Regions from separate parts of the Rhodoferax sp. GW821-FHT02C08 genome, predicted to be linked through region 2. Evidence: predicted binding sites of a transcription regulator. Region 2 holds the regulator's gene; each other region holds the start of a gene.
What was found. Region 2 encodes FNR, which switches genes on or off when oxygen is low (the NO sensors DNR and NnrR bind a similar motif). Its sites were predicted from a motif close to TTGATNNNNATCAA; they were not measured.

Region 1 (10,712 bases), on a different contig from region 2:
TGCTGCGCGTCAGGCTGTCGATGCGGCGGCGGCGCTCGGCGCTGTTGTGGCCAAACAGGCGGCCAAAAAACTGCAGGTTTTCCTCTATCGACAAGGTCGGGTAAAGGTTCTTGCCCAGGCCTTGCGGCATGTAGGCAATGCGCGGGCACACGCTGTTGCGGTGTGCGGTGCTGGCCATGTCGCCACCCAGTACCTGCACCTGGCCCTGCTGCACCGCCCGGGCGCCGGCCAGCAAAGACAGTAGGCTGGATTTGCCCACGCCGTCCGGCCCGATCAGGCCCACCATGCACCCGGCGGGCAGGTCCAGCGTGATGTCGATCAGCGCCTGCGTCTTGCCGTAGTGCAGATGGACGCTTGCCAGCTGCGCAACCGGGGTTGCGGTCACTGCGGCACCTTGACGGTCAACTCCGCAGGCCACGCGCTTTGTGCGTCGGTTTTGATCCAGGCCATGCCTGGCACGCCGGTCTTCACTTGTTGCAGGTGTTTTTGCAGCAAGGCGGGGTCGATTTGCGCCTTCACGCGGAACATCAGTTTTTGCCGTTCGCTGGCGGTCTCCACCGTCTTGGGTGTGAACTGCGCGGTGCTGGCCACAAACGAAATCTTGCTGGGAATCACATACTGCGGTGCGGCATCCAGCACCAGGTGCACCTCGCTGCCCAGCGCCAGCCGGCCGGCGTTGGCCTCGGGCACAAAGAAGGTCATGTACACATCGGCCAGGTCCACCAGGCTCAGCACTTTGCCGCCGGCTGCGACCACCTCACCGGGCTGGGCAATGCGGTACTGCACCCGGCCAGCACGCGGTGCGGTCAAGGCGCTGTCGTCCATATCGGCCTGGATGCGTACCACGGTGGCGTTGGCGGCCAGCACTGCAGAGCGGGCGGCAGTCACCTGGGTTTCGGCGGCAGCGATAGCGGCGCTGGCGGCGGCCACCTGGGCGCGGGCAGCATCCACCGCCGCTTGCACGCTGCGGACACGGGCGCGGTCGTCGTCCAGCTCCTGCTCGGACGAGGCACCTTCGCGGGCCAGGATTTGCGAGCGTTGCAGACGCAGTTGCGCTGCATCGAACTCGCTCATACGCTGCGCCACCACGGCCTGTGCGGCCAGGCGGTCGCTGGCGCGCATGGCCACCTGGGCCACTGCCGTGTCTATGCCGGTCACGGCCTGCTGTGCACGCGCACGGGCTTCATCGCGCTGGGCTTCCAGCGTTTGCACCTGCATGTGGCCCAGCACCTGCCCGGCCTGCACCAGCTCGCCCTCGTCCACCAGCAGGTCTTGCACACGGCCGCCAAGCTTGGCCGCCACATTGATTTCGGTGGCCTCGATACGCCCATTGCTGCTGACAAAGCCCGGGCCCGGACCCTGCGGCCGCAGCAGATGCCAGGCAAAGTAGCCGGTTGCCGCCAGCGCGCCCGCAAGGGCCGCAGCCACCAGCCAGGGCTTCCATTTCGGGCCAGGCGATGGCGACGGAGGGGCTGGGGTGGGGGGCGCCGGTGGGGCGGCCACGGTGAGTTCGTTCGTCATGGGGTGCCGTTGAGGGAAAGAGGGGTTGGTTCCAGCGCGCCGCCGCCCAGGGCGGCATACAGGCTGACGCGGCTGGCCAACAAGGCATAGCGCGTTTGCACCAGCTGCTGCTGGGCGGCCAGCAGGTCGCGCTGGGCGTCCAGCACATCCAGGTAGGCGGCGGCGCCGTTGTCAAAGCGCATTTGCGATAGGCGGGCGCGTTCGGTCTGGGTGGCCAGGGTGGTCTGGGCGATGGCGGTCTGCTCGGTCAGCCAGCGGCGGGCCGACAGGGCATCGGACACGTCGCGGAAGGCGCTTTGTACGGCTTTGTCGTACTGGGCCAATGCGATGTCGCGGCGGGTCTCAGTCAGCGCCAGGTTGTTGCGGCGGCGGCCGGCATCGAATATCGGCAGCGTGATGCTGGGCGCGAAGCTCCAGGCCTGGCTGCCGCCGGCAAACAGGCCGTCCAGCTCGGCGCTGGCCGTGCCCCAGCTGCTGGTCAAAGCCACGCGGGGAAAGAAGGCGGCGCGTGCGGCACCGATATTGGCGTTGGCAGCCTGGAGCTGGTACTCGGCGGCCCGGATGTCGGGGCGCAACAGCAACAGGTCGGACGGCAGGCCGGCGCGCAGTTCCAGCGCCACGCCGGGTGAGCCGGCGGTGGATTCGACATCGCCGGGCGTGCCCACCAGCAGCGTGAGCGCGTGCATCTGGCTGGCGCGGGCCTGTTGCAACTGGACCGCCAGCGCCTGGGCCTGGGTGAACAGTGTTTCGACCTGCGTCAGGTTCAGCCGCGAGGTGGCGCCCACCGCCACCCGGCGCTGGAAGATGCGCAGGCTCTCGGCCCGGCTGGTGGTGGTTTGCTGGGCGAGTGCGATGCGCTCGTCCAGCTCGCGCAGCGCAAAGTAGCTGTTCGCCACCTGGGCGACCAGGGCCACGGTGGCCGCCTGGCGGGCCGCATCGGTGGCCAGGTAGCTCTGTAGCGCGGCGTCTTGCAGGCTGCGGACCCGGCCCCAGAAGTCAATCTCCCAACTGGCCATGCCCAGCCCCACCTGGTATTGGCTGCCCAGCAGCGGCTTGCCGGTAAAGCTCAGGTCCGCCGGGGTGCGCGAGCGGGTGGCGCCAGCCTGGGCTGCCAAAGTGGGGTAGGACTCTGCGCGCTGGATGCCGTAGGCGGCGCGGGCTTCATCGACCCGTAGCACTGCGGTGCGCAGGTCGCGGTTGTTCGCCAGCGCCTGGGCGATCAGGCTTTGCAGCGCGGGCTCGCGAAAGTAGTCGCGCCAGCCGATGGCGGCGGCTGAGGCGCCGTCCTGGTTGGTCTCGGGTGCGTATTGGTTTGCGACTGGCAGCGCGGGGGCCTCGTAGGGCGGCGCCATTGACGCGCAGCCCGCCAGAAGCAAGGCCGCCACCAGCATTGCGCTTTTGCGCAGCCCGTGTTTACTATGGTTTTTATAGCTGCTAGCGCAGGTAGAGATTGCGCTAGAGGTCTTTTCTTTATAAATCATCGTGCGACGGGTCTACCTATGGGATCAGGGCGAACCTGGGTGCCAGCGGTGCCGGCCAGCAGGGCTTCGATGTCGTCCAGCGACCCGATGACGGCGCGGCGGCCGGTAGCGATGACGAAGGCGCAGGCGGCAGCGACCTTGGGCCCCATTGAGCCGGCAGGCCAGCTGTGTTGCCTCAGCTCTTTGGGCGTGACTTTGCCCAGGGCACGCTGGCTGGGCTGGCCCCAGTCCAGATAGATGGCGGCCACATCGGTGGCGATCACCAGGCAGTCGGCCTGGAGCTCGCGGGCCAGCAGGCTGCTGCACAAGTCTTTGTCAATGACCGCTTCCACGCCCTGCAGGCTGCGGCCGTCGGCGCCCCTGGCAACAGGAATGCCGCCGCCCCCGGCTGCAATCACCAGCGCGTCGTGCTCCAGCAGCCAGCGGATGGCATCCAGGCCCAGCACGCGCAGCGGCTGGGGTGAGGCGACCACGCGCCGCATGCTGTCGCCGTCAGCGGCCATCTTCCAGCCCTTGTCGGCTGCCAGCTGCGCCGCCTGGCTGGCGGTGTATATCGGACCTATGGGTTTGCTGGGGTGGGCAAAGGCCGGGTCCAACGGATCGACCTCCACCCGCGTCAGCAGCGTGGTGATGGCACGCGTGGCGGGCAGCAGGTTGGCCAGTTCCTGCTCCAGCAGGTAGCCAATCATGCCCTCGGTCTCGGCCCCCAGCACGTCTAGTGGGTAGCTTTCCACGGCGGTGTCCAGTGCGGTATAGGCGGCGGACTGCAGTGCAAGTAACCCCACTTGCGGCCCGTTGCCATGGGTCAGCACCAGCGTGTGGGTGTGGGCGATGCGTGCCAGCTGGGTGGCGGCGCGGCGGATATTGGTCAACTGGTTGTCGGCGCTCAGCGCCTGGCCGCGCCGCAGCAGCGCATTACCGCCCAAAGCGACGACGATCTTCATGCCAGCGTGGCCACCAGGGCCGCCTTGATGGTGTGCAAGCGGTTTTCGGCCTGGCTGAAGACGATGGAGGCATCGGACTCGAAGACTTCGTCGGTCACCTCGATCTCGCTCAGTCCATAGCGCTCGTGGACCTGGCGGCCCACCTCGGTGTCCAGGTTGTGGAAGGCGGGCAGACAGTGCATGAAGCGCGAGCGCGGCTTATGGGTGGCCTGCATCAGCGCGGCGTTGACCTGGTAGGGCAGCAGCTGGTCGATGCGCTTCTTCCACACCTCGTCCGGCTCGCCCATGGAAACCCACACATCGGTGTAGACAAAGTCGGCCAGCGCCACGGCTTTGAGCGGGTCGCTCTCCAGGGTGATGCGGGCGCCGGTGCTGAGGGCCAACTCGCGCATCTGTGCCACCAGTGCTACCGGTGGCTGCAGCTCTGGCGGAGCGGCGATACGCACGTCCATGCCCATCTGCGTGCCGCCAATCAGCAGCGAGCAGCCCATGTTGAAGCGTGCGTCGCCAAGGTAGCAGAACGACAGCTCGTGCAGCGGCTTTTCGCCAAACTCCTGCATGGTCAGCAGATCGGCCAGTACCTGGGTGGGGTGGGCTTCGTCGGTCAAGCCATTCCACACCGGCACGTGGGAAAAGCGCGCCAGGTCTTCCACCACGCTCTGGTGAAAGCCGCGGTACTCGATGCCGTCGTACATGCGGCCCAGCACCCGGGCCGTGTCCTTCAGCGATTCTTTGTGGCCCATTTGCGAGCCCACCGAGTCGATGTAGGTCACATGGCCGCCCTGATCGTGCACGGCTACCTCGAAGGCGCAACGGGTGCGGGTGGAGGCTTTTTCAAAGATCAGCGCGATGTTCTTGCCCTGCAGCCTAGGGTGTTCTGTGCCGGCTGTCTTGGCACGTTTCAGGTCGGCGGCCAGGTCCAGCAGATAGCGGATGTCGTCGGGGCTGAAGTCTTGCAGCGTCAGCAGGCTGCGGTTGCGGAGGTTGAAGGCCATGGGGGGTTCTCTGGTTAGAGGGGGTCGCGTTCGATCGGGCAGGACATGCAGTGGCTGCCGCCCCGCCCGCGCCCCAGCTCGCCGCTGGGCACAGTGATGACCTCTACCCCGGCCTTGCGTAGCAAGGTGTTGGTGTAGGTGTTGCGGTTGTAGGCCATGACCACACCGGGGGCCAGCGCCAGCAGGTTGTTGCCGTCGTCCCACTGTTCGCGCTCGGCCTCATAGCTGTCGCCGCCGGTGGCTACGCTGCGAAGCCGGGGCAGGCCGATGGCTGCGGCGACCACATCCAGGAAGGGCTGTGTTTCGGTGCGCACGTCCAGCGTACCTTCGGTTTTGCCGGGGCGCAGGCTGTGCACGCGGATGGCATCCACCACGTCGGGGAACACCGTCACCAAGTCCACATCGCAAAAACTGAACACGGTATCCAGATGCATGGCGCCGCGCGATTTGGGCAACTGCGCGGCCAGCACATGGGTGGCCGCACCCTGTGCGAATAGGCGCCGGGCCAATTGGCTGACGCCCTGTGGCGAGCTGCGTTCGCCCATGCCGACCAGTACCACGCCGTGGCCCACCGGCATCACGTCACCGCCTTCCAGCGTGGCCAGGCCGTGGTCTGTATCCGGGTCGCCCCACCATTCGGTGACGCTGCCTGCAAATGTGGGATGGAAGCGGTACACCGCCGCCATCAGCAGCGTTTCCTGGCGCCGGGCTGGCCAGTACATGGGGCTGAGCACCACGCCGGAGCCGATCCAGCAGCTGTTGTCCCGAGTGAACAAGGTGTTGGGCAGCGGTGGCAGCAGCAGGTCGGCGGGGCTGGCGCAGCGGGCCAGCAGGCCGTCCATTTCAAACGGCAGCTCGGCCCGGGCCACACCGCCGATCAGGTGTTGGGCCAGCAGAACGGGCGGCAATGTCTCCAGCCAGGGGCGCAGCTGCGCGGCAGTTTCTGCGTCTACGAAGTTGGGGCCGAGCTTGCGGTCCAGCAGCCAGGTGCGTGCGGCGGGGATGGCGACTGTATCGGCCAGTAGGTCGTGCAGTTCCAGCACTTCCACGTCGCGCTCGGCCATGGCCGAGGTGAAGGCGTCATGGTCGTTGCGGGCCTGTGCCACCCACAGCACATCGTCAAACAGCAGCTCGTGGCAGTTGGCGGGGGTCAGGCGCTTTTGCGCCAGGCCAGGGCGGCAAACCAGCACCTTGCGCAGGCGGCCGACTTCGGAGTACAGGCCTTTGGGAAGGGTTGTCATGGTGATGCGTCCGGTTCTATAAGCTGAGTTGGCCCATGCTGAGCAGGTAGGCGGCGACCAGGGCCAGCGCCACCAGCAGCGCCAGCACCAGCCATTCCCAAGGGGTGAAGGCTTTTTCAGCGCGCTGGCGTTTGGCCACGATGTACAGCAGCGCACCGGGGGTGTAGAGCAGGGCGCTGAGCAGCAGATACTTCAGCCCGGCGGCGTACAGCAGCCACAGGCAATACACCATGGCCAAGCCGGTGACGGCGATGTCGCTGCGGTGCTGCGCGGCACGCGGACCTTCGCCGCGCCAGGTCAGCACCAGGCCGTAGACCGCACTGAACAGATACGGCACCAGAATCATCGCGGTGGACAGCGAGATCAACGCCAGGTAGGACGCCTTCCAGAACAGCGTGACCAGCAAAAACACCTGCACCATGCCGTTGGTCAGCCACAGCGCGTTGGCGGGCACACCTTTGCGGTTTTGTTGGGACAGCCAGGATGGCATGACACCGCCACCTGCAGGGGTGAACAACGACTCCGCCGCCAGCAGCGTCCAGGCCAGGAAGCCACCGCCAACCGAAACGATCAAGCCCAGGGTGATGGCCACCGCGCCCCAGGTGCCTACCGCTTTCTCCAGCACGCCGGCCATGGACGGGTTTTTCAGCGCGGCCAATTCAGGCTGGGTGGTGATGCCCAGCGACAGCAGCGATACCGCCATCAGCAGCAGCAAACACAGCAAAAAGCCGATGACGGTGGCGCGACCCACATCTTTGCGGTCGCTCGCACGCGCTGAATAGACGCTGGCCCCTTCGATGCCGATGAACACCCACACGGTGACCAGCATGGTGCTTTTGACCTGGTCCAGCACCGAGCCCAGCTTGGCATCGCCCCAGAAGTCCAGCCGGAAGGTATCCACCTGGAAGGCCATGGCCACCAGCACGATGAACAGCAGCAGCGGCACCACCTTGGCCAACGTGACCACGGCGTTCAGCACCGCTGCACCTTGTATGCCGCGCAGCACCAGTGCATGGATGACCCACAGCGCGACCGAAGCGCCCAGCACCGCGGCGGGTGTGTTGCCTTCGCCCAGTACCGGGAAGAAATAGCCCAGCGCGCCAAAGGCCGCTACCAGATAGCCCACGTTGCCAATCCAGGCGCTGATCCAGTAGCCCCAGGCCGAATTGAAACCCACGTATTCGCCCGACAAGGCCCGGGCATAGGCGTAGACGCCGTTGTCCAGCTCCGGCTTGCGCAGCGACAGGATTTGGTACACGCGGGCCAGGGTCAGCATGCCTACACCGGTGATGATCCAGCCCAACAGGATGGCTCCTGCACCGGCGCCCGCCGCCATGTTCTGCGGCAACCCGAAGATGCCACTGCCAATGATGGAGCCCACCACCAGCGCCACCAGCAGGCCGAGGCCCAAGGTGCCTGGCGCGCGCGCCTGTACAAGCGGGCTTGGTGTTGCAGCGTTCATGGTGTTATCTCTTGCATGGATGGGAGGATCGGGCCTGGTTCGGCGCTTGCACTAATGTTGTACAGACCGGTATCGGGTCGGCTGATCTATGTCAATGTTTCGCGCGGGTACTGCAAGTTAGACCGCTTATGCAAGCTGGATTGCGGGCTTGAAGTGCCAGCCTGCAGGAGCAGCTTCCCGATCAGGTTGTTGCAAGCCATTTAAGCCTCTAGCGCTTATTCTGTCTGCGTGGATAGCTATCTTTATTGATACTGCACGACGCCGCACTAAGCAAGGGCGTGGGACGGCAATTGGGCCTGCAGCGACCGCACTTGGCGCTCCAGCGCCTCGATGCGGTTGAGGTGACCGAGCAGCAAGGCCACGCTGAACAGGTCCAGGTCAAAGTCTTTGCGCAATTTGGCCGCAGTGCGTAGCGGGGCCACCCATTCGGCGCTGAAGGCGGACTCTTGCGGGGCGGCTTGTAGGGGGGCTAGCGGCACCAGGGCGCTGTATTCGATCAGCTCTTCTAGGTCGGCGGTGCCCATTCCGCAGCAGCGGGATAGTTCGGCCAGGGTCATGGTCTCGCTGGCATCCAGCCAGACCCATTCAACGAGGGTGAGGTTCATGGTGCGACTCCTTGGGTGGCGTTTGGCGTGGATTGAAATGGGAGATGCGTGACAGCTCCACATACAGCTCGCGTTCCCGGTCTGACAGCGTGGTGGGTACATCAATATGGACAAGTGCATAGAGGTCGCCGAACCCGTTTTTTCCTTGGGACAGGCCCCGGCCTCGCAAGCGCAACTTGCGGCCTGAGCGGGTGCCTTGCGGCACGGTCAGTAACACCGGGCCGTCCAGCGTGGGTACCTCGATTTCCGCGCCCAAGGTCGCTTCCCACGGAGTCAGCGTCAGGTCAAAGTACAGGTCGTGGTGGTCCGGGCGGAACAAGGGATGGGGCGCCAGCGTGATGTGCAGGTAGATGTCGCCATCGGCCCCACCGTTGCGCCCCTTGCCGCCTTTGCCGCGCAGCCTGAGCTTTTGGCCCTCGCGCGTGCCGGGTGGGATGCTGACCTCCAATGTGCGCGTGCCACCGGCATCAGCCAGGTTCAGGTTGAGTGTGCAGCCCCGGTGTGCGTCCTCCAGGCTGATCTGTACCGTGTTTTCATAGTCATGGCCGGGTGTGGACACAGGTGCGCGGGCCGATCCTCGACGGCCATGGCCCATGGCGGCCAGCAGGTCGGCCAGGTCCATGTCGTCAAACGATGCAGCATCTGCCGCATGTTCGTGCCGCCATTGGGGTGGTGGTGCAAATTCTTCTCCAGCCCGTGGCTGGCCTAGCGCGTCGTAGGCGGCCCGCTTCTCGGGGTCCTTGAGGGTGGCGTAGGCCTCAGCGGCATCCTTGAAGCGGGCTTCGGCATCGCTTGCCTTGGAGACGTCGGGGTGGGTCTGGCGCGCCAGTTTGCGATAGGCCTTTTTGATCTGCTCCAGGCTGGCATCGCGCGGTAAGCCCAGCGTGGCGTAGTAGTCTTTGTATTGCATAGCGGGTGGCCTTACGTAAAAGACGCATTCATGGGCCGGGTGTTCTGCACCCATGTGCCCGAACCTTAGGTTGCCGCGTTGCTGGCCGGCTTGTGCACGGCGAATGTATGGCCGCAGAAACCCATTCCCATGGTGTCCGCATCTGCGCCGGACAGGCTGATCTATGTCAAGGTTTTGCTTGGAACTTGCAGCTGTGGAAGTTCAGCAGCTATCTCTGTAGCCGGGCAACGCAGAGTCAATGATTGACAGCAGATGACATAACAAGCTGTGCCTGCGCCACTATGGTGGTGGGCGCAAGGGTGCTGCGCATAGAGCATTTGTCCACACACTGCACATCCACAGCAAGGGGGCAGGGAAATCCAACAGAAAAAGGGTTGCGACCTGTCCGGGTGTCCCGTTTTGATGGTCGGGGTGAGAGGATTCGAACCTATGTCCTGTAACCCTATGATTTAAAACAAATTTCACCGCAATCTGTACCAAAAACTCTGGACCAGGTTTTGTACCAGGCCATCATAACGCCAGCTGGTAGGCTGCCGCAGCAACGGTTCCCACTTGCAGCTCTTTCCCGACGCGCAAAGTCGGTTACCGCAACGCCGTGCCGATTGCCGTGACCAAGGATATCGGTTGCGTTGGAACGCGGTCATTCAGCTCCTCTCGTTGCCGAAGATAAAGAGCGCTGAATCCACCCCATCGACTTGACTTCCGCCGTGAATCCATTAATTTGTACCGTATGAATAACGGAACAAAAGGATGAACCAGATACTGCAAGATTTTTATGATCACCTCAACGAAGCCGTGGTCACCACCAACGACTTTGAATACGGCACCAGGTTTCGCAAGCGAGAAAAGGTAGGGGACTTCGCCTACTGCGGTCTCAACCAGATGTACCGCCATTACCTAAGCTTCGACATTGACGAGCCAGGCTCAGCATTCCGATACGAAGCCGTTGGACTGCCACCACCGACCATCGTTACGGTAAACCCAGCCAACTCCCACTGTCACTACCTGTACAAGCTCAACACCCCCGTGGCCTTCCATGACGGCGGTCGCTCAAAACCACAAGACTTCTTCAAAGGCATTGAAAGGGCGATGACCGACTGCCTGGTTGCCGACTTGGCATACAACCATGTGATCACAAAGAACCCCTTGCATCCCAGGTGGCATGTCATCACTAATCCAGCCAGCTACGACCTGTCAGTGATCAACGAATACCTGCCTGATAAGCCCACTACCCATCCACACAGAAAAGCCGCAGACCAGGACATGCGAGGCCGCAATGACAAGCTGTTTCACACCATGCGACATTGGGCATATCGCGCTGTCCAGCAGTTCGCCAGTGAGGAAGTCTGGTTGCAGGCGATCCAGTTCAAGGCTACAGAAATCAATGCAGGATTTGCTGATCCACTGCCCTACAAGGAAGTCCAGCATTCAGCAAAAGCATGTGGTCGCTGGGCTTGGAAAAACCGTCTCAACTTTGGCTGCAGGCCCAAGGTACTGAACTTCACCACGGAAACACCACAGGAGCGAATGAGCAAGGGTGCCGAGTACACCAA
Region 2 (10,712 bases):
TTGGGCCGAGAACGCATGTCGCCACTCCAACCCCCCTTGCAAAGCCGGTTCTGCGGTGTTCTTGAAAGATGCGGGGAGGCTGGTTGCAAGGGCGCTAAGTGACTTTCGGTTGACTTGCATCAAAGTGTGTCCGACCTGTCGCCGGGACACTGCATGCCATACACAGAAGAGGTGCCCATGGCTATCACGCATTCACAATCCGCAGGACCGGAGGTCTACAGCGACACCGCCGTCCGGCAGTTTTCCATCATGGCCGTCGTGTGGGGTGTGGTGGGCATGACGGTAGGTTTGCTTATCGCATCCCAGCTGGCATGGCCAGACCTTACCAACGGCATTCCCTGGCTCAGCTACGGCCGGATTCGCCCCCTGCACACCAATGCGGTGATTTTTGCCTTTGGCGGTTGCGCCCTGATGGCGACCAGCTTCTACGTGGTGCAGCGTACCTGCCAGGTGCGCTTGTTCTGCCCGCCGCTGGCGTCCTTTGTGTTCTGGGGCTGGCAGGCTGTCATTGTGGGCGCGGCCATCAGCCTGCCCCTGGGCTACACCACCGGCAAGGAATACGCCGAGCTGGAATGGCCCATCGACATCCTCATCACCCTGGTGTGGGTGGCTTACGCCATTGTTTTCTTCGGCACCGTGGGTCGGCGCCGCGTGCGCCACATCTACGTGGCTAACTGGTTCTACGGGGCCTTCATCATCGCCGTGGCCCTGCTGCACGTGGTGAACAGCGCCGAGGTGCCTGCGGGCTGGATGAAGTCCTACTCGGCTTACGCCGGTGTGCAAGACGCCATGGTGCAGTGGTGGTATGGTCACAACGCTGTGGGCTTCTTCCTGACGGCCGGCTTCCTGGGCATGATGTACTACTTCATCCCCAAGCAGGCCGAGCGGCCGGTGTACTCGTACCGCCTGTCCATCGTCCACTTCTGGGCGCTGATCTTCACCTATATGTGGGCCGGCCCACACCATCTGCACTACACGGCCTTGCCTGACTGGACCCAGTCGCTGGGCATGGTGTTCTCGCTGATCCTGCTGGCGCCTAGCTGGGGCGGCATGATCAACGGCGTGATGACCTTGTCGGGCGCCTGGCACAAGCTGCGCGACGACCCGATCCTGCGCTTCCTGATCGTGTCCCTGTCCTTCTACGGCATGAGTACCTTTGAAGGTCCGATGATGGCCATCAAGACGGTGAACGCCTTGAGCCACTACACCGACTGGACCATTGGCCACGTGCATTCCGGTGCGCTGGGCTGGGTCGGCTTTGTGTCCATGGGCTCTCTGTACTACCTGATTCCGCGCATGTTTGGCGGCAAGAAGATGCACAGCGTGCCGGCCATCGAGCTGCACTTCTGGATGGCCACCATCGGCGTGGTGCTGTACATCGCCGCCATGTGGATTGCCGGCGTGATGCAGGGCCTGATGTGGCGTGCCATCAATGCCGACGGCACCCTGACCTACACCTTTGTGGAAAGCGTGAAAGCCACCTTCCCGTTCTATGTGGTGCGTGTGGCCGGTGGCGTTCTGTACCTGGGCGGCATGCTGGTCATGGCCTGGAATGTGTGGATGACCGCCATCTCCGGACGCTCGCAACTGGTGCCTGTGCCCAACACGTCGGTGGCCCACGCCTGAGGAATACAACCCATGTCTGACAACAACAAACCCGTGCCCTTCTTCTCGCACGAGAAGATCGAGACCAATAACTTCTTGATGATCGTGCTGATCCTGCTGGTGGTCGCCGTGGGCGGCATGGTGGAGATCGTGCCGCTGTTCTTCCAGAAGTCCACCACCGAGCCGGTCACCGGCCTGAAACCCTACACACCCTTGCAGCTGATGGGCCGCGACATCTACCTGCGCGAAGGCTGCTACGGCTGCCATTCGCAGATGATCCGCCCGTTCCGCGCCGAGACACTGCGCTATGGCCACTACTCGGTGGCGGGTGAGTTTGTCTACGACCACCCGTTCCAGTGGGGCAGCAAGCGCACCGGCCCGGACCTGCACCGCGTGGGCGGCAAGTACAGCGACGAATGGCATCGCATCCACCTGCACAACCCGCGCGACGTGGTGCCCGAGTCGAACATGCCGGCCTACCCCTGGTTGGAAAAGGCCCTGCTGGACCCGACCGATGTGGCGCCGCGCATGAAGGCCTTGCGCACCGTGGGCGTGCCCTATACCGACGCCGAAATTGCCGGCGCAGCGGCCGAGGTGAAAGACAAGACCGAACAGGAAGCCCTGATCGCCTACCTGCAGGTGCTGGGCCGTGCGCTGTCTGATCAGTTGGCCGCGCAGGCCGCTGCCACGGCGCCCGCTGCTCCAGCGTCCGCCACGCCCGTTACTCCAGTTAACGCTCCTTGATACAGAAAGCCCGCCATGGACGTCACCACCTTGCGCATCGCCGCCACGGTTGTCAGCTTCATCACCTTTGTTGGTATCTGGGTTTGGGCTTTTTCCAGCCGCAACAAAGCCCAGTTTGACGAGGCAGCACAACTGCCTTTCCAGCAAGACTGATTCCCAAGAGGATTTTGTATGAGCGATTTCACAAACAATCTCTGGTCGGTATGCATCGCGGCCATCTCGGTCGCCAGCATTGCCGCCTGCCTGCTGCTGCTTTGGATCACGGCCCGTAAAAAGGTGCCGTTCCAGAGCGACAACACCACCGGCCATGTGTGGGACGGTGACCTGCGCGAGATGAACAACCCCTTGCCACGCTGGTGGGTGGGCTTGTTCGTCTTGACCATCGTGTTCTCAGTCGGCTACCTGGCCTTCTACCCTGGCCTGGGCAACTTTGCCGGCAAGCTGGGTTGGACTTCGGCCAACGAATACAGCGACGAAGTGAAGACCGCAGATGCGGCGCTGCAGCCCCTGTATGCCGATTTTGTGGCTCTGCCGCCCGAGCAACTGGCGGGCCGCGCGCCCGCCATGGCGATTGGCGAGCGCCTGTTCATGAACAACTGCGCCCAGTGCCACGGCTCGGACGCCCGTGGCAGCAAAGGCTTCCCCAACCTGACCGATGCCGACTGGCTGCACGGTGGTACGCCGGACAAGATCAAGGAAACCATCACCCATGGCCGCATCGGCCAAATGCCCCCGATGGCCGCCGCAGTGGGCACGCCGGACGACGTGAAGAACGTGGCCAACTATGTGCTGAGCCTGTCGGGTAGCCCGCATGACTCGGTGCGCGCCGGTCTGGGCAAGGCCAAGTTTGGTGTCTGCGCGGCCTGCCACGGGGTGGGCGGCAAGGGCAACCAGGCGCTGGGCGCCCCGAATCTGTCGGACGACATCTGGCTGCACGGTTGGGGCGAGGCCGCCATCATGGAGATGGTCAATAAGGGCAAGATCAACCAGATGCCGGCCCAGCAAGGCAAGCTGACCGAGGCCCAGATCCATGTGTTGACGGCTTACATCTGGGGCATGTCCAACAAGCCCGTGGCCAGCAAGTAGGAGCATGGTGTGAACACCGCCGCGCCCCGCAAGACCATCCCCATCGTGCCTGTGCCTGGAGCAGATGCCGATGAGGTGATGGTGTCGCTGTACGCGGCCAGCAAGAAGATCTACCCACGTTCAGTGCAGGGCCTGTTTGCGCGCTGGCGCTGGGCCATGGTGTTGCTGACGCAACTGGTGTTCTACGGCCTGCCCTGGCTGCAATGGGGCCAGCGCCAGGCGGTACTGTTTGACCTGGAGGCTCGCCGCTTCTACATCTTTTCACTGGTGTTGTACCCGCAGGATTTCATCTACCTGACCGGGCTGCTGGTGGTGTCTGCGCTGTCCCTGTTTCTGTTCACCGCCGTGGCAGGGCGCCTATGGTGTGGCTTTGCCTGCCCGCAGACGGTGTACAGCGAAATCTTCATGTGGATAGAGCGCCATATCGAGGGCGACCGCGCCGCCCGCATGCGGCTGGACGGTGCGCCTATGTCGGGCCACAAGCTGGCCCGCAAGTCGGCCAAGCACGCCGCCTGGCTGCTGCTGTCCCTCTGGACCGGTTTTACCTTCGTCTCGTATTTCACGCCCACCTATGCGCTGCTGCAGGAGTCTTTGAGCGGCAGCTTTGGCTCGTGGGAAGTGTTCTGGGGCCTGTTCTACAGCTTTGCCACCTATGGCAACGCCGGCTTCATGCGCGAGCAGGTCTGCAAATACATGTGCCCGTATGCGCGCTTCCAGAGCGCCATGTTCGACAAGGACACGCTGATCGTCAGCTACGACACCACCCGTGGCGAGCCCCGGGGCTCGCGTTCGCGCAAGGCGGACCCCGCGGCCTTGGGCCTGGGCTCTTGCGTGGACTGCACGCTGTGCGTGCAGGTCTGCCCCACAGGTATCGATATCCGCGAGGGCTTGCAGTACGAATGCATAGGCTGCGCCGCCTGCGTGGATGTGTGCGACGGCGTGATGGACAAGATGGGCTATGCCCCAGGCCTGATCCGCTTTGCCACCCAGAACGGCATGGCCCAGGGCTGGTCGGGCCGGCAGATACTGCGGCGTGTGCTGCGGCCTCGGGTACTGGTCTACGGCACGGTGCTGCTGGTGTTGACGCTGGCGCTGCTAGGCAGCCTGTTGACGCGTACCCCGCTGAAGGTGGACGTGGTGCGTGACCGCGCGGCGCTATCGCGCATTGTGTCCGGTGGCCAGCTTGAAAACGTGTACCGCCTGCAGGTCATGAACGCCAGTGAAGTGCCGCAGCGCTACCACCTTACAGCCCATGGGCTGGACGGGCTTGTGCTGGCCTCGGACGAATGGGTGGACCTGGAGCCGGTAGCCTCGCGCTGGGTGGCGGTGCGCCTGCATATCCCTTATGGTTCTGTCGAACCGGGCTCTTACCCGGTATTCTTCGACATCCAGACCGCGGATGGAAGCACCAAGGTATCGGAAAAGTCCACGTTCTTTGTTCCCCGCTGACGATAACTCCAGGAGACTGCCATGCCCTCTCATGTATCTGCTACACCGGTGCCGCTGCCATGGTGGCGCTACGGCTATGTCTGGCTGGTGATTTCTGGCCCGCTGGCCGTGGTGGTGGCGGCCTTGGTCTCGGGCTGGATCGCCATCCGCCAGCAGGACCCGGTGCTGGCCCAGGACTACTACCGCCAGGGGCTGGAGATCAATAAGACCCTGGCCGCCCAGGGCCCGCTGGCACCGGCCGAGCAGGGGCGCAACCATGCTGCGTCGCCGCCCGGCTCGGTGCGTACCAAGTAGCCGGAGGGCACTATGCAAAGCTTTAGGGTGGTAGGTGTGGTCTGGCCCGCGTTCCTGGGCGCATGCATGCTGGAGATGCTGGTGTTTGCGGTGGTCGATCCCTACAGCCTGCAATGGCTGGGGCAGCCGCTGCCTTTGTCACGCCAGGGCGTGTACAGCCTGGCGTTCTTTGCGTTCTGGGCGGTGGCTGTGCTGGTGGGTTGCCTGACGCTGCTGGTGGGCCAGCCGGTGGCGGTGCCTAGAGACAGGGCTGAAGATTGACGATACGCTTGAGCGCTTCGGTGTCCAGGATGCGGATGTGGCGCTGCTTGACCTCGACCACGCCGTCTTCCACAAATTTGGAGAAGGTGCGGCTCACGGTTTCCAGCTTCAGGCCCAGGTAGCTGCCGATTTCCTCGCGCGTCATGCGCAGGATGAGTTCGGACTGTGAAAACCCGCGCGCATGCAGGCGCTGCACCAGGTTTAGCAAAAAGGCCGCCAGGCGTTCCTCGGCGCGCATGCTGCCCAGTAGCAGCATCACGCCGTGCTCGCGCACGATCTCACGGCTCATGATCTTGTGCACATGGCGCTGCAAGGAGTTGACTTCGCGCGAGAGCTCTTCAATGCGGTGGAAGGGCATTTCGCACACTTCGGCATCTTCCAGGGCCACCGCATCGCAGGTGTGGTGGTCGTTGACGATGCCGTCCAGGCCGATGATTTCGCCAGCCATTTGAAAGCCGGTAACCTGGTCGCGGCCATCTTCGGTGGTGACGGTGGTCTTGAAGAAGCCTGTACGGATGGCGTACAGCGCCTTGAAGGTTTCGCCGTTATGGAACAGCGCCGTGCCTCGCAGTACTTTTCGGCGTACTGCTACCAGGTCGTCAATGCGCTCTAGCTCTTCTTTGTTCAGGCCCAAGGGCATGCACAGCTCACGCAGGTTGCAGTTGGAGCAAGCGACTTTGATTGAGGTGGGGACCATGCGCAGAGTATGAACTTGATGGAGATCAATGGAGCTATTTGATGTATCTCATTGTCTCTGGTGCCATCTGCTGCGGTTTTGATCCACGTCAATGAAACAAGCGTGGCTTCGCGGCACATTCCAGTCATGCAACCTGACTGCCCGCCATGACCCGTGTTTTGCCCGAATTGTTACGCCGTTTTGATGTGCCTGGGCCGCGGTACACGTCCTATCCCACCGCCGACAGGTTTGTCGAGGCCTTTACCTGTGAGGACTATAGCCGGGCCCTGCAGCAACGCAACCAGGGGGCGGCAGCACTGAGCCTGCCCCTGTCGCTATACGTGCACATACCGTTTTGCGAGTCGCTTTGCTACTACTGCGCTTGCAACAAGATCATCACCAAGCGGCATGAGCGCGGAGCCGCCTATCTGCGCTATCTGGAGCGCGAAACCGCTCTGCACACCGCCCAGCTGGGCGAGCGGCGCAATGTCAGCCAACTGCACTTGGGCGGCGGCAGCCCTACTTTTTTGAGTGACGACGAGCTGGCCCAGCTGATGGCCATGTTGCGGCGCCATTTCGTGTTGGCCCCCGGCGGCGAATACTCTATTGAGGTGGACCCCCGCACCGTGGACGCCAAACGCCTGCAGGCCTTGGCCACCTTGGGCTTCAACCGGCTCAGCTTTGGGGTACAGGACTTTGATGCCGACGTGCAAAAAGCGGTGCACCGCATCCAGCCCGCGCAGCAAGTGTTCGAGCTGGTGGAGGTGGCCCGCACGCTGGGCTTTGAGTCCATCAATGTGGACCTGATCTACGGCTTGCCGCGGCAGACACCGGCATCTTTTGCACGCACGCTGGAGCAGGTGGTAGAGCTGCGGCCCGACCGCATTGCCCTGTACGCCTATGCCCATCTGCCCGAGCGCTTCAAGCCCCAACGCCGCATTCTGGGCGCTGAGCTGCCGGCGGCGGCCGACAAGCTGTCCATGCTGTCGCAGGCCTTCGACACCTTTTTGGAAGCCGGCTATGTGTACATCGGCATGGACCACTTCGCCTTGCCCAACGACGCGCTGGCCATCGCCCAGCGCCAGGGCCGGCTGCACCGCAACTTCCAGGGCTACAGCACCCAGCCCGACTGCGACCTGGTCGGCCTGGGCGTGTCGGCCATAGGCCGCATAGGCGCCACCTACAGCCAGAACGCCAAGACCCTGGAGGAGTACTGCGACCGTATCGACCAGGGCCAGCTACCGGTGGTGCGTGGCCTGGCGCTGAACCGCGACGACCTGGTGCGCCGCGCCATCATCATGGGCCTGATGTGCCAGGGCGAGGTGCAGTTCGAATCCATCGAGCTGGCATTTCTGGTGGATTTCAAAAAGACCTTCGCCGCCGAGCTGGCGGCTCTGCAGCCCTTGGTGGAGGCCGGCTTGGTGCAGCTGGAAGACAGCGGTATCCGCGTCACGGCCACTGGCTGGTTCCTGGTGCGCGCGGTGGCCATGGTGTTTGACCGCTACCTGCAGGCCGACCGCAACCGCGCCCGCTTCTCAAGAATCATTTGAACATGCAAACGGGCCTGGCCTGGACCGCACTGCTGATGGGCCTGGCCGGCGGTCCGCACTGCGCCGCCATGTGCGGCGCAGCCTGTGGCAGCCTGGGCCGTCTGGCCGGCGCGCAGCGGCCCTGGCTGGGCATGCTGCAGCTGCAGGCCGGGCGCCTGGTGGGCTACAGCCTGGCCGGTGCGCTGGCGGCCTGGGCGGCCGACAACCTGGCCTGGCTGGCTCGCCAGTCAACCGCGCTGCAGCCGCTGTGGACCCTGTTCCATGTGGCCGTGCTGGTCTGGGGCGGGACTTTGCTGGTTTTGGCACGCCAGCCGGTATGGGTAGACGGCATGGGCCGCAAGCTGTGGGCGCGCCTGCGGGCGAGCTCCGGCGGGTATGGCTGGGCCTTTGGCGTGGGCGCGGCCTGGGCCTTCATGCCTTGCGGCCTGCTGTATTCGGCCCTGTTGGTGGCGGCCTTGAGCGGCGGCCCGCTGGATGGCGCGCTATGCATGGCCTTGTTTGCCGCAGGCAGCGCCATCACTCTTATGGCCGGCCCCTGGCTGTGGCTGCGCCTGCAGGCCTGGCGCAGCCCAAAGCGCAAGGAATGGGGCATGCGCGCGGCAGGGGGCGCCCTGGTGGCCGTGGCCTTGTGGGCCGTGGTGCACGACATGGACCCGCGTGTGGCCGACTTTTGCCGCAGCCTGTGGTGAAATCCGGCGGATGAAAGCCAAATCCCATTTCTGGGCCGACCTGACCACGCGCGACTTCGCGCAGCTGGACCCGGCCCGCACCGTCGCCGTTTTGCCCGTGGCGGCCACCGAGCAGCATGGCCCGCACCTGCCCCTGAGTGTGGACACCACGCTGGTCGATGGCGTGGTGGCGGCTGCGCTGCCGCACCTGCCGGCCGATGCGTCGGTGCTATTTCTGCCAACCCAGCAGGTTGGCTTCAGCCCCGAGCACCAGCGCTTCCCCGGTACGCTGACTCTGTCGTCCGAAACCGTCATCCGTATCTGGACCGAGCTTGGCGCCTGCGTGGCGCGCAGCGGCGTGAAGAAGCTGCTGATCTTCAACTCGCACGGTGGCCAGGTCAGTCTGATGGATATCGTGGCGCGCACCCTGCGTACCGAGCATGGTTTGCTGGTCTACAGCGCCAGCTGGTTCAACCTGCCGCTGGGCGCGGCGAACAGCCCGTTCAGCGCCGAGGAGCAGCGCTTTGGCGTGCATGCCGGCGACGTGGAAACCTCGATGATGCTGGCCCTGCGCCCGCAGTTTGTGGACATGGCACAGGCGCGCGATTTCAAGTCCAGCTCGCAAGACCGGGCTGCCAAGTACCCCATCCTTGGCAACGGCAAAAGCGCCAAGCTGGGCTGGCAGATGCAGGACTACAACGCCACCGGTGCAGCCGGCAACGCCGCCGCCGCCACGGCAGACAAAGGCCAGGCGCTGGTGGATGCGTCGGGCCAGCAGCTGGCACTGCTGCTGCAGGAGATTGCCGAGCTGCCGCTGTCTACTCTGGTGGATGAGCCTGATCTGGGTTGATGCATAAAAACAGGCGCTAGCGCAGCTATATCCTGCGCTGGCAGCTATGTTTTAAATAGCAATCTGTTTTTGACCGGCTACACCAGCCCCCAGGCCAGCACCAGGGCTGTGCCCCACATCATCAGCGCCACCAGCCCGTCCAGCGCACGCCACAGGGCTGGGGCGCGCAGGCGCTGGCCCAGCAGCATCAAACCCAGGCCCAGGCTGGCAAACCAGAGGGTGGATGCCGTGATCGCGCCCAGGCCAAACCAGGCATTGCCCGGCCGACCCCAGGCCAGCGAGGCGGTGCCGATCAGCACGGCTGTATCCATCCAGGCATGCGGGTTCAGCCAGGCGAAAGCCAGGGCCGCAGTTACTGCTTGGCGACGCGTCATCGGCGCCTGTGAGGGCAGGCCCACGGCCCCCGGATGGGTGCCACTGCGAAAGCGTGCAAACGCCTGCCAGCCGTAGTACAGCAGGAAGACGATGCCCGAGCCCACCAGTGCGCCCTGCAGCTTGTCCGACATGCCGCCCAGCTGGGCCAGGCCCAGCACGCTCAGACCGATCAGCCCGATGTCCGACACGATGCATACCGCCACCGTCAACCACACATGCTGGCCGGTCAGCCCCATGCGCAGCACATGCGCGTTCTGCGGCCCCAGCGCCACGATCAGCGACAGGCACAGAACCAGTCCGGCGGTGAAGGCGGGTGTGAACAGCAAAGAGGGCAGGGTGGACATGGCGGACTTTGAACGGGGCTGTGGAACGGCTTGCAGTGTCTGGCATCTGTGCTGCTAATTAAACAAAGCTAAATTCAAATTGCATTAGATAAAAAATAATTGAGTAAAAGTTCTATTCGCCCAGGCGCGCCAGCACAAAGTCAATAAAGCTGCGCAGCTTGGCCGTGGGCTGGCGTTCCGCACGGCGCACGATGTGCATGGCCCGCTGGGGCAATTGCCAGTCAGGCAACAGGCGGATGAGCTGGCCGGCCGCTATGGCCGGGTTCAGCAGGTAGTCCGCCTGCACGGCAACGCCCATTCCACTCACCGCCGCCGCCAGCAAAGCCTGGCCGTTGTTGCTGACGAATGTGCCTTTCACCGGCACGGCCACCGTCTCACCGCCACGGCTGAAGCGCCATTGCGGCTTGCTTCCCCAGGCCGCAAATGCCAGGCAGTCGTGCTGCGCCAGATCCGCAGCATGGACGGGTACGCCCCGGCGCTCCAGGTAGGCCGGGCTGGCCGCGGCCCAGACCTCGGTGGGGCGTAGGGCGCGCGCGACCAGTTCGTTGTCTGCGATGGTGCCGGAGCGCAACGCGACATCAATGCCTTCTTCCGCCATATCCACCACGCGGTCATTCAGCACCAGGTTGATGTGCACGGCAGGGAAGGCCGCGGCGTAGGCACTGAGCAGTGGCGTCAGGCAGTACAGGCCGTAGGCTACGGGCGCGGAAATATGCAGTGTGCCTTGCGGTGCCTCGCGCAGGCTTTCTGCCACCCGGTCGGCGGCCTCCACGCTGGCGAGCGCTTCGCGGCAACGCTCCAGGTAGCTGT
Region 3 (10,712 bases), on a different contig from region 2:
CGCACCACGGCCTGATGCAGCGCAATGCCTGCCGCAGCCAAAGCCCACAAGCAAGGGCCACGGCAGCGGCCCAACGACAACTGGATAAAGAACGCATATGGATTTGCATCTGAAAAACAAGGTAGTCATCGTGACCGGTGGCGCCAGCGGCATAGGCGCAGCCATATCACTCACGCTGGCACAGGAAGGCTCCATTCCGGTGATCTTCGGCAAAAGCCCCATGCCGGCCGACTTTGCAGCGCAGCTGCAGGGCCACACGCATGCATTCTTCCAGGTAGAGCTATCCGACGACGCAGCCTGCAAGAACGCGGTCGCGCAAACCCTGGAGCGCTTTGGTCAACTAGATGGACTGGTGAACAACGCAGGCATCAACGACAACATCGGACTGGACGCCGGGCGAGACGCCTTTGTGGGCTCGCTGGAACGCAACCTGATCCATTACTACGTGATGGCCCACTACTGTGTGCCGCACCTAAAGGCATCCAAAGGCGCCATCGTGAACGTGTCGTCCAAAACTGCCATTACCGGCCAGGGCAATACCAGCGGCTACTGTGCGTCGAAAGGTGCGCAGCTATCGCTGACGCGCGAATGGGCGGCCGCTTTGCTAAACGACGGCGTGCGGGTGAATGCGGTCATTCCGGCCGAGGTAATGACGCCGCTATACGAGCGCTGGATCAGCAGCTTTGACAATGCGGCCGAAAAGCTGGCGTCCATCACGGCCAAGATTCCGTTGGGCCACCGCATGACCACATCCGAGGAACTTGCGCGCATGACCGTCTTCCTGCTGTCCGACGCCTCATCCCACACCACCGGACAATGGATTTTCGTGGATGGCGGCTACACACATCTGGACAGAGCCCTGTCCTGATACCTGCGGTCAAAGGAGCCTGTGCCATGAAAGTGTCGAATGCGAAAATCTCCCACATCCTGTTCGCCGGATTTGGCCTGATGCTGCTGGTGTACCTGCTCTCCAGCGCATTGAATGCAACGATGATGCGCAGAATGCAGGCGAATCTGGAGACCATGGAAAAGCACAACAATGTGCAGATTGCCATCGCATATGACCTCTACAAATCGGTGGCAAAAATCAGCCTGTCGGTGCGCAAAATCATCTTGCTCAACAGCGACGCCGAGATTGCCGAGGAAATCAAAGCCTACAAGAACGAGCTGGACCACTACCAAGCCATCCGTCAGCGACTGAATGCTTCCAGCCAGGGCGCGGACATTGATGCCTCCTGGAAGACGGTGGACGCGGCCTTTCAGAAGTCGGCGCCACTGCTTGCCAGCCTGTATGCCAGCGTGCAGGAACACAAGGACTCCGAAGCCATCAAGACACTTGATCTCGTAGGGAATGCGATAGACGCCTGGCAGCAATCGCTGGACGCGGGCATGCTGCACCAGCAGCAGGAAAACGCAACCGCATTCAAAAGCTCCAGTGACGCCTACCAGGCCGCCCTGATCCAATCCTTGTCGGTGTGCGTGGCCAGTATCGTCATTGCCCTGGTGCTATCAGTTGGCATCGTCCGCCTGCTGTCGTCACAACTGGGCGGTGAACCCAAGGAAGCCACTTCAGTGGCGGTGCGTATTGGTGCCGGGGACCTGACCCAGGCCATCCCCGTCCAGGCGACAGATACCCGCAGCCTGATGGCGGCCATGGACGGTATGCAGGCCAGCCTGACGCAGGTGGTGGTCAGCGTGCGCAATGGAGCGGAATCGGTCGCTATGGCCAGTACAGAAATAGCCAAAGGCAACCAGGACCTGAGTACCCGCACCGAGCGGCAAGCCAGCGCCCTCGAAGAAACCTCGGCGTCCATGGAAGAGCTGGACTCCATCGTCAAGCAAAACGCCGAAGGCGCACGCGAAGCCAATCGCCTGGCACAGCAAGCCTCCACTGTCGCCTCGGAAGGCGGTGCCGTGGTAGGCCAAGTGGTAGAGACCATGCGCGGCATCAACACGGCCTCACGCAAGATCGAGGACATCATTGGCGTGATCGATGGCATCGCCTTTCAGACCAATATCCTGGCGCTGAACGCGGCAGTGGAAGCCGCGCGGGCCGGCGAGCAAGGCCGGGGCTTTGCCGTGGTGGCATCCGAAGTGCGCTCGCTGGCCGGGCGCTCCGCCCAGGCCGCCAAGGAAATTAAAAGCCTGATCGGCTCTAGCGTAGAGCGCGTGGCAGTAGGCAGCCAGCAGGCAGACAAGGCCGGCGCCACCATGGAGCAGGTTTTGACAGCTATCCAAAGAGTCACGGGCATCATGGCCGAAATCAGCGCCTCCAGCGCGCAGCAAAGCCAGGGTGTGTCGCAAATCGGCGAAGCCATCCGCGAGATGGACCAGGTCACGCAGCAAAACGCGGCCCTGGTAGAGCAGATGGCGGCGGCGGCCAGTAGCCTGCAAAACCAGGCCAGCGATCTAGTGGGAACCGTTGCACAGTTCCAGGTCGTCTCCTCCGAGCCCGACCGCCAGTACGCATTGCTGACGCACAAGCTGTAAGCATGCGCTACGCCCTGGCACTGGACCTGGTGGACGATGCCGAGCGCATTGCCGAGTACGAACGTGCCCACGTAAAAATCTGGCCAGAAGTCCACGCACACTTGCGCACCCAGGGCGTGCTGGGCATGGAGATTTACCGCCTGGGCACCCGCCTCTTCATGGTGATGGAGGTGGACCCAGCGGTCTACAACGCAGAGCGCATGGCGCAGGCATCTCTGACCAACCCAGCCATCGTGCGCTGGGAAGAGCTGATGTGGACCTACCAGGCCCCCACACCCTGGACGCCAGCGGGCGAAAAATGGGTGCCCTTGGCGAGAATATTCGACCTGGCCAGCCAGTAGAAACAGCGGCTTACCCTCAGTTGCCAATACGCAGATGATTGGCAATCGTATTGCTTGACCTTTCTCAATGGATCTGGCGCCCAGCCTGGCTAGCATGACTCCTTGTCAAAAGAGGAAGCATGCGTATGCAAGCATATTTTGTCGGCGGCGGTATTGGCTCTCTCGCCGGGGCCGCGTTCATGGTCCGAGATGCGAAAGTCCCCGGCTCCCGCATCACCATCTTCGAGAGCACCCCGCTGCTAGGCGGCAGCCTGGATGCGGCCCTCCGCCCCGAGTCGGGCTACTCGCTGCGCGGCGGCCGCATGCTCACGACCGACCACTATGAATGCCTGTGGTATTTATTAAAGACGATACCGTCACTCGATCACCCGGGCGAATCGATCTACAGCGAAACCGTGCGCTTCAATCAGGCGCACCCTGCCCACTCGCGGGCGCGTTTGGTAGACCACAACCGCTTCAAACAAGATGTGTCTTCCATGGGCTTCAGCAACGCAGACCGCATTGAGCTGCTGAGACTGGCCGAAACCTCCGAGGAGACCCTCGGCACAAGCCGCATCACCGATTGGCTTTCGCCGTCCTTCTTTCAAACCAATTTCTGGTGGATGTGGCAAACCACGTTCGCCTTCCAACCCTGGCATAGCGCCGTTGAACTCAAGCGCTATCTGCACCGCTTTATGAACGAGTTCCCGCGCATCGCATCGCTGGCCGGCGTAAAGCGCACCGTCTACAACCAGAACGACTCCATCGTGCAGCCGCTGGTGACCTGGCTGCGCAAACAAGGTGTGCGCTTCGAGCATGGCACGACCGTCACCGACTTCGACCTGCACGATGCAGCGGGCAAGGTCCACGTGCAAGGCATGACACTGCGCAATGCCCAAGGCGTGCAGCAGCTGGCCGCCGGGTCCGATGATCTGGTGTTTTTCCAGAATGCATCGATGACCGATGCCTCCAGCACTGGCTCAATGGATGCACCAGCGCCGCGGCTCACCAAGGCGGATAGCCATGGCTGGACATTGTGGGAAAAAATTGCGCGCGGCCGGCCCGAGTTTGGCAACCCGGCGGCTTTCAACAGCAGTATCAGCGAATCCTACTGGGCCTCGTTTACAGTGACCTGCACACAACCCGCCTTCTTTGACCGCATGGAGGCGTTTTCAGGCAACGCCGCGGGTACGGGAGGGCTGGTGACCTTCAAGGACTCGCGTTGGCAGATGTCTATCGTGCTCTACCACCAGCCGCACTTTCGCGACCAGCCAGCGGACCAGCAGGTATTCTGGGGCTACGCACTGCAGCCCGACCGCATCGGCGACTTTGTCGCCAAACCCATGAGCGAGTGCAGCGGTGCAGAGATACTGCAAGAGTTGCGCGGCCATCTGAACTTCGACCCAGAGGTTTTAACCGGTGCCAACTGCGTGCCTTGCCGCATGCCCTACATCACCAGCATGTTTATGCCTCGTGCCAAGTCCGACCGCCCCTTACCCGTGCCACTTTGCTCGCACAATCTGGCTTTTGTGAGCCAGTTTGTCGAAATTCCCGACGACGTGGTGTTTACCGTGGAGTATTCGGTGCGCGCGGCACAGATGGCGGTGTACCAACTGCTGAAAGTGCAACGCGCTGTGCCGCCCGTCACGCGCCACGACCACTCGCCCAAGGTTCTGCTGGATTCACTGGCGCAATCATTTAGCTGACCGGCGCCGCGCACGGCGGGAGTGCTGTGGCCGCAAAATACAGCTCCCGCACAGCCGCCACAGCATCCCATGGAAATCGAACTCAAACTCGCTCTGCCCTGCGCCGACCCGGAAAACCTGGCGCAGCGCCTGGCCCGCACTCCACCTCTGGCACGACGCAAACCCCAGATACTGCAGCTGCACAACGTCTACTACGACACACCCGACCAGCGCCTGCGCCAACAGCGCATTGCCCTGCGTATTCGCAAAGTAGATGGAAGCGGCACGCCACAATGGCTGCAAACGCTGAAAACTGCCGGCAACAGCGCCTCCGCCCTGAGCCAGCGCGGCGAATGGGAAACGCCCGTGCCAGATGAAAACCTGGTACGCGCCGCACTGAACAACACGCCCTGGCCCGAGCTGGACCCGGACGACAGCCTTTTCGCTGCGCTGCAGCCCTGCTTCGCCACGACCTTCGAGCGCACGCTGTGGACCGTACGCCAGCGCGACGGCAGCGTGGTCGAAGTAGCCCTGGACCGTGGCAAAACCATAGTCAGGGACCAGCAAGCTCCCATTTGCGAACTGGAGCTGGAGCTGCTTGCCGGCCCGCCACAAGCGCTGTTCGACCTGGCAAGGAAAATTGCCCATACGGTAGCGGTATTGCCGTCACAAACCAGCAAAGCCGCACGCGGCTACCAGCTCGCCCAGAACGCGCACGACGCCCCGCTACGTGCCAAGCCCCTGGCACTGTCAAAAAACCAGCCCGTTGGCGAAGCCGCTCGCCAACTGCTACGCGAAATGCTGGGCCAGTGGATGGCCAACCTGGACGCGCTGCGCCGCAGCGATGATCCAGAGCTGGTCCATCAGGCGCGGATCGCTTGGCGCCGCTTCAACAGCTTCTGGCGGCTGTGCAAAAAACAGTTCCCAACCGAAGCCGTACCCTCATGGGCAGCATTGCAGCCCCTGGTGGCCACCCTGGGGCGACTGCGCGATCTGGACGTGGCCCGCACCAGCAGCTTGCCGGCATTGCACACCACATACACCCAGGGCCACGCACGGCGCACACCCGGCTGGCTCAAACTGATGTCGGACCTGGAACAAGCCGCACATGTGCAGCGCCAAGCCGCACGAAAACTGCTGGAAGACCCGCGCACGGGCGCCTGCCTGCTAGCCATGGTGGAGTGGTTGGAAAGCCCCTCCCATCCAGTGGAGCCCATGGCAAAACCTGCCCCACCCCTGTCCGGCTGGGCCCGCAAGCGCATGCAGCGCCTGCACAAGAAACTGGAACAAGCCCAACAAGCCCCATCCACGCTGGACGGCCAGCACCGTCTGCGCATTCTGGCCAAGCGACTGCGCTATGGCATCGAAGCATTGCGCAGCGTGCTGCCGGCTAAACGGGCGCAGCAATGGCACGCACGAGCCCTGCAACTGCAAAGCCGATTGGGCGCCGCGCGCGACGTGGCGCAAGCTGTGACGCTCGCGGAACAGTTGCAAGCAGACCCCGTACTGCAGGCTTTTTTGCACGGCGTGGTTGTAGGCCAGACGACCGCATCGCAGCTCTGAGAGCCTGCTCAAGGTCTTTTCATGGTCTAAACCTTGATCCAGCGCAAAGCGCTGCTCGCCTGACCGGCCTAAAGTGGGCCATATGCCACCGGACTAGCACCGGCTGGCGTCCCTTGCCGCAACAGGAGCCCGCCATGCGCACCATGAAAGCTGCCGTAGTCCATGCCTTTGGACAGCCTCTGCAGATCGAAGAAGTCGCCATTCCCGAGGTGCCCGCCGGCCAGGTGCTGGTCAAGGTCGTCGCGTCTGGTGTATGCCATACCGATTTACATGCCGCCGAGGGTGACTGGCCGGTGAAACCCAGCCTGCCCTTCATTCCCGGCCACGAAGGCGTGGGCTTTGTCGCCGCCGTGGGCGCGGGCGTCAAGAACATCCGGGAAGGCGACCGCGTGGGCGTACCGTGGCTGCATACCGCCTGCGGCCATTGCGAGCACTGCATCACCGGCTGGGAAACCCTTTGCGACAGCCAGCAAATGACCGGCTATACGGTCAACGGCGGCTATGCCGAATACGTATTGGCCGACCCAGGCTACGTGGGCCATCTGCCAGCCAATGTAGGGTTCGCAGAAATCGCTCCGGTGCTGTGCGCAGGAGTCACCGTTTACAAGGGTCTCAAGGTACTGGATTGCAAGCCCGGCGACTGGGTCGCCATCTCCGGCATAGGCGGGCTGGGGCATCTGGCGGTGCAATACGCCAAAGCCATGGGCTTCCATGTGATTGCGGTGGACATCGATACAGCCAAGCTACAGCTTGCCGAGCGTCTGGGCGCCGACATGGTGATCCATGCAGCACAGCAGGACCCGGTACAAGAGGTGCAGCGCGCACTGCGCGGCGCACACGGCGTGCTGGTCACGGCCGTGTCCCGCTCCGCTTTCGCACAGGGTCTGGGCATGCTGCACAAGCGCGGCACCATGTCCCTGGTCGGCCTGCCTCCCGGAGATTTTGCCCTGCCTATTTTCGACATGGTGCTCAACGCCAAGACCGTGCGCGGCTCCATCGTCGGCACCCGCATGGACCTGCAGGAAGCACTCGCCTTTGCCGGCGACGGCAAGGTCCGGACCATTTACTCAGAGGACAAGCTAGACAATATCAACGCTGTATTCGACCGCATGCGCAGCGGCAATATCGAAGGCAGGATCGTCATGCACATCGCCGATGCCACCTGAGACGGAGTCTCGCGTGCCACAAGAGATGGGTGAATACCGGCTGCCCCCCAGCCTGCAGATGCTACGCAACGAACATGCGGAACTAGCATGCGTTCTGCGTGCCATGAAGCGCCTGCTCGACCGCGGTCCGCAGGACGAGCCCGAGCGCTTTTTCGACCTGCTGCGTGCCATGCTGTTTTATATCGACGAACTCCCGGAAAAACTGCACCATCCCAAGGAGTCGGACTTTCTGTTTCCGCAACTGCTGCGCGTGGCGCCGCAACTCTTCCCGGACGTAGAAAAGCTGGAGAAAGAACACGTTCGCGGTGACGCCCTGGTGCGCTCACTGCAGCACACCCTGATCGCCTGGGAAATAATGGGAGAGCCACGCAGTGCCGCTTTCAATGAAGCCGCCTACGAGTACATCGCGTATTACCAGGCGCATATGCAGCATGAGGAGCGCGTGATCTTCCCGGCTGCCGCCCGCCTGCTACGTGCAGAGGACTGGAAACATATCGATACGGCCTTTGGCCTGGGCTACGCACCGCTGTCAGGCAAGCCCCCAATGCAAAGCGGCTACGAGCGCCTTTACTTCAAAATCATGGCCGGTGCAGCAACAGAGCCGCACCGGCCGGAGCTGGCTACGCAGTCTCAATCGTTGGCGTAAATATCCACGTCCTTGGTTTCCTTGACGAACAGCATGCCGATCACAAAGGTGCCGGCTGCGACCACCACGGGGTACCACAGACCATAGAAGATATCGCCGGTGGCCGCCACCATGGCGAAAGCCGTGGTCGGCAGCAGGCCGCCAAACCAGCCATTGCCGATGTGGTAGGGCAGGCTCATCGAGGTGTAGCGGATGCGGGTCGGGAACATCTCCACCAGCATGGCCGCGATCGGGCCATACACCATGGTCACCAGGATCACCAGGTAGACCAGGATCAGCAGCATCATTGGTTTGTTCATCGCGGCGTTGTCGGCCTTGACGGTCAACCCAGCGGCCTTGGCGGCATCCACCACGGTCTTGCGGAAAGTATCGATTTCCTTCTTGCTGTCGGCCGAGAAGGCGTCGCGCTTCTCGTTCAACGCACCGGTGACTGACGCGATTTCCTTGTCACCCAACTTGATGTTGGCCGTGCTGCCTGGCGCGCCATTCACATTCGTATAGGGAATGTAGTTTTGCGTCAAAGTGCGTTTGGCGATGTCGCAGGAACTGGTGAAGTCGATGTCGCGCGCGATCGGACTGCCCTGGAAGGAGCACTGCGCCGGGTCGGCTGTAATCACCACCGGAACCGACTTCTGTGCGGCCACCAACGCGGGGTTGGCGTACTGCAGCAGGGCCGGGAACACCGAGAAATACGTCACCGCAGCCAACAGGCAGCCACCCATGATGATGGGTTTACGGCCCACTTTGTCCGACAACGCACCGAAGAAGATGAAGAACGGCGTGCCAATCAGCAGAGCCACGGCGATGAACAGGTTGGCCGTGGTCGCGTCCACCTTGGCGATGGTCGTCAGGAAGAACAGTGCATAAAACTGCCCGGTGTACCAGACCACAGCCTGGCCAGCAGTCAGGCCAACCAGGGCCAGGATCACGATCTTCAGGTTCTTCCACTGGCCAAAGGATTCGGTCAACGGCGCCTTGGAAGTCTTACCCTCGGACTTCATCTTCTGGAAGGCGGGTGATTCGTTCATGCTCAAACGGATCCACACCGACACACCCAGCAGCAGAATGGAAACCAGGAAGGGCACGCGCCAGCCCCAGGTATCAAAGTCCGCGCCCAGGGCTTCCCGGCAGCCCAGGATCACAATCAACGACAGAAACAGACCCAAGGTCGCCGTGGTCTGGATCCACGAGGTATAGGCACCGCGTTTACCGTGCGGTGCATGCTCGGCCACGTAGGTGGCGGCTCCCCCGTACTCACCGCCCAGCGCCAGGCCCTGCAGCATGCGCAAGGCTACCAACACGATGGGAGCGGCAATGCCGATGGATGCATAGCTGGGCAGCAGCCCCACAATGAAGGTGGACAAGCCCATGATCAAAATGGTGACCAGGAAGGTGTATTTGCGCCCGATCATGTCGCCCAGACGGCCGAACACAATCGCCCCGAAAGGCCGCACCAGAAAGCCCGCGGCAAACGCCAGCAGCGCAAAGATGTAGCCAGAGGTGGGGTCCAGCCCACCGAAGAATTGCTTGGCGATGATGGCCGCCAAAGAACCGTATAGATAAAAGTCGTACCACTCAAACACGGTACCTAGCGACGAGGCGAAGATGACCTTCTTCTCTTCACCTGTCATGGGCCTGGGTGTTGCTCCCGCGATTGTTGCCATAGCTTGTCTCCTTTGTTGTGCGGACCTCCTCCAAGGGTGGTCTCGAAGCATTTTTCGAATACCACCTGACCATTTCCTTACAAAAGCACACATCCGGGGATAAACCCTGAGCGAAGCTGCGCAGCCGAAAAAGTCAGTTCCCGGTCAGCCCCTCTGCCCACACTCCGCAGCGCTGACATATATCCCCTCACCCTGGTGCGGGCCACAAAGAACCACTGGAGACCAGCATGACAGACCCCGTCGTGGCCCGTATCGAGGCCAATCCCAAGTACCACGAACTGCGGCGCAAGCGCGGCAGCTTCGGCTGGACACTCACCGCACTAATGATGTTGGTGTACTACGGCTACATCGCCCTGATTGCTTTCGACAAGCCTTTCCTCGCACAGCCGATAGGCAACGGCGTCACCACCCTGGGCATTCCCATCGGGCTGGGCGTGATTGTCTTCACCATTCTTATCACTGGCTTGTACGTGCGCCGAGCCAACAGCGAATACGACCGCCTGACCGCCGAAATCCTGAAGGATGCAGCCCAATGAAATCCCTGCTCAAAACCTTCTGCGCCTTCGCGCTCATGGCAGCAACCGGTGCGGTACTGGCTGCTGGCGCAGACCTGGGTCAGGTGGACAAACAACCCACCAACTGGGTGGCCATCACCATGTTCGGCATCTTTGTGGTGGGCACGTTGTTCATCACCAAATGGGCTGCCGCCAAGACCAAATCGGCCTCTGATTTCTATACCGCCGGCGGCGGCATCACGGGCTTCCAGAACGGCTTGGCGATTGCGGGTGACTATATGTCGGCCGCTTCCTTCCTCGGTATTTCTGCCGCCGTGATGGCATCAGGCTATGACGGACTGATCTACTCCATCGGCTTTCTGGTGGGCTGGCCGGTCATCACCTTCCTGATGGCCGAGCGCCTGCGTAACCTGGGCAAATTCACCTTTGCCGACGTGGCGGCCTACCGCTTCCAGCAAACGCCGATCCGCATGTTTGCCGCCTCCGGCACGCTGGTGGTGGTGGCGTTCTACCTGATCGCGCAGATGGTGGGCGCTGGCGCACTGATCAAGCTGCTATTCGGTCTGGACTATTGGCTGGCAGTGGTGATCGTCGGCGCGCTGATGATGGTTTACGTGCTGTTCGGCGGCATGACGGCCACCACCTGGGTGCAGATCATCAAGG

Region 1: the regulator FNR is predicted to act here: its motif matches at 7,726-7,739, upstream of arcD (arginine-ornithine antiporter).
Region 3: the regulator FNR is predicted to act here: its motif matches at 2,886-2,899, upstream of AC07VY_RS20035 (oleate hydratase).

What each region holds. Positions count from the first base shown of each region.
Region 1 covers NZ_JBWKVR010000001.1:333,745-344,456, forward strand. The annotation lists gene rbbA (ribosome-associated ATPase/putative transporter RbbA) at 1-385, opposite strand, end outside; gene AC07VY_RS01515 (HlyD family secretion protein) at 382-1,521, opposite strand; gene AC07VY_RS01520 (efflux transporter outer membrane subunit) at 1,518-2,912, opposite strand; gene arcC (carbamate kinase) at 2,999-3,946, opposite strand; gene argF (ornithine carbamoyltransferase) at 3,943-4,941, opposite strand; gene AC07VY_RS01535 (arginine deiminase) at 4,956-6,182, opposite strand; gene arcD (arginine-ornithine antiporter) at 6,199-7,644, opposite strand; gene AC07VY_RS01545 (chaperone modulator CbpM) at 7,911-8,249, opposite strand; gene AC07VY_RS01550 (DnaJ C-terminal domain-containing protein) at 8,230-9,159, opposite strand; gene AC07VY_RS01555 (replication initiation protein) at 9,910-10,712, shown strand, end outside.
Region 2 covers NZ_JBWKVR010000014.1:33,551-44,262, forward strand. The annotation lists gene ccoN (cytochrome-c oxidase, cbb3-type subunit I) at 178-1,626, shown strand; gene ccoO (cytochrome-c oxidase, cbb3-type subunit II) at 1,639-2,349, shown strand; gene AC07VY_RS17095 (cbb3-type cytochrome oxidase subunit 3) at 2,365-2,502, shown strand; gene ccoP (cytochrome-c oxidase, cbb3-type subunit III) at 2,521-3,435, shown strand; gene ccoG (cytochrome c oxidase accessory protein CcoG) at 3,445-4,884, shown strand; gene AC07VY_RS17110 (FixH family protein) at 4,906-5,178, shown strand; gene AC07VY_RS17115 (hypothetical protein) at 5,191-5,439, shown strand; gene fnr (fumarate/nitrate reduction transcriptional regulator Fnr) at 5,417-6,136, opposite strand; gene hemN (oxygen-independent coproporphyrinogen III oxidase) at 6,283-7,665, shown strand; gene AC07VY_RS17130 (sulfite exporter TauE/SafE family protein) at 7,668-8,354, shown strand; gene AC07VY_RS17135 (creatininase family protein) at 8,365-9,183, shown strand; gene AC07VY_RS17140 (LysE/ArgO family amino acid transporter) at 9,261-9,902, opposite strand; gene AC07VY_RS17145 (LysR substrate-binding domain-containing protein) at 10,015-10,712, opposite strand, start outside.
Region 3 covers NZ_JBWKVR010000019.1:43,251-53,962, forward strand. The annotation lists gene AC07VY_RS20015 (L-fuconate dehydratase) at 1-15, shown strand, start outside; gene AC07VY_RS20020 (SDR family oxidoreductase) at 98-868, shown strand; gene AC07VY_RS20025 (methyl-accepting chemotaxis protein) at 895-2,490, shown strand; gene AC07VY_RS20030 (L-rhamnose mutarotase) at 2,493-2,831, shown strand; gene AC07VY_RS20035 (oleate hydratase) at 2,957-4,516, shown strand; gene AC07VY_RS20040 (CYTH and CHAD domain-containing protein) at 4,586-6,058, shown strand; gene AC07VY_RS20045 (zinc-dependent alcohol dehydrogenase) at 6,193-7,224, shown strand; gene AC07VY_RS20050 (hemerythrin domain-containing protein) at 7,238-7,870, shown strand; gene AC07VY_RS20055 (MFS transporter) at 7,855-9,534, opposite strand; gene AC07VY_RS20060 (DUF485 domain-containing protein) at 9,762-10,070, shown strand; gene AC07VY_RS20065 (cation acetate symporter) at 10,067-10,712, shown strand, end outside.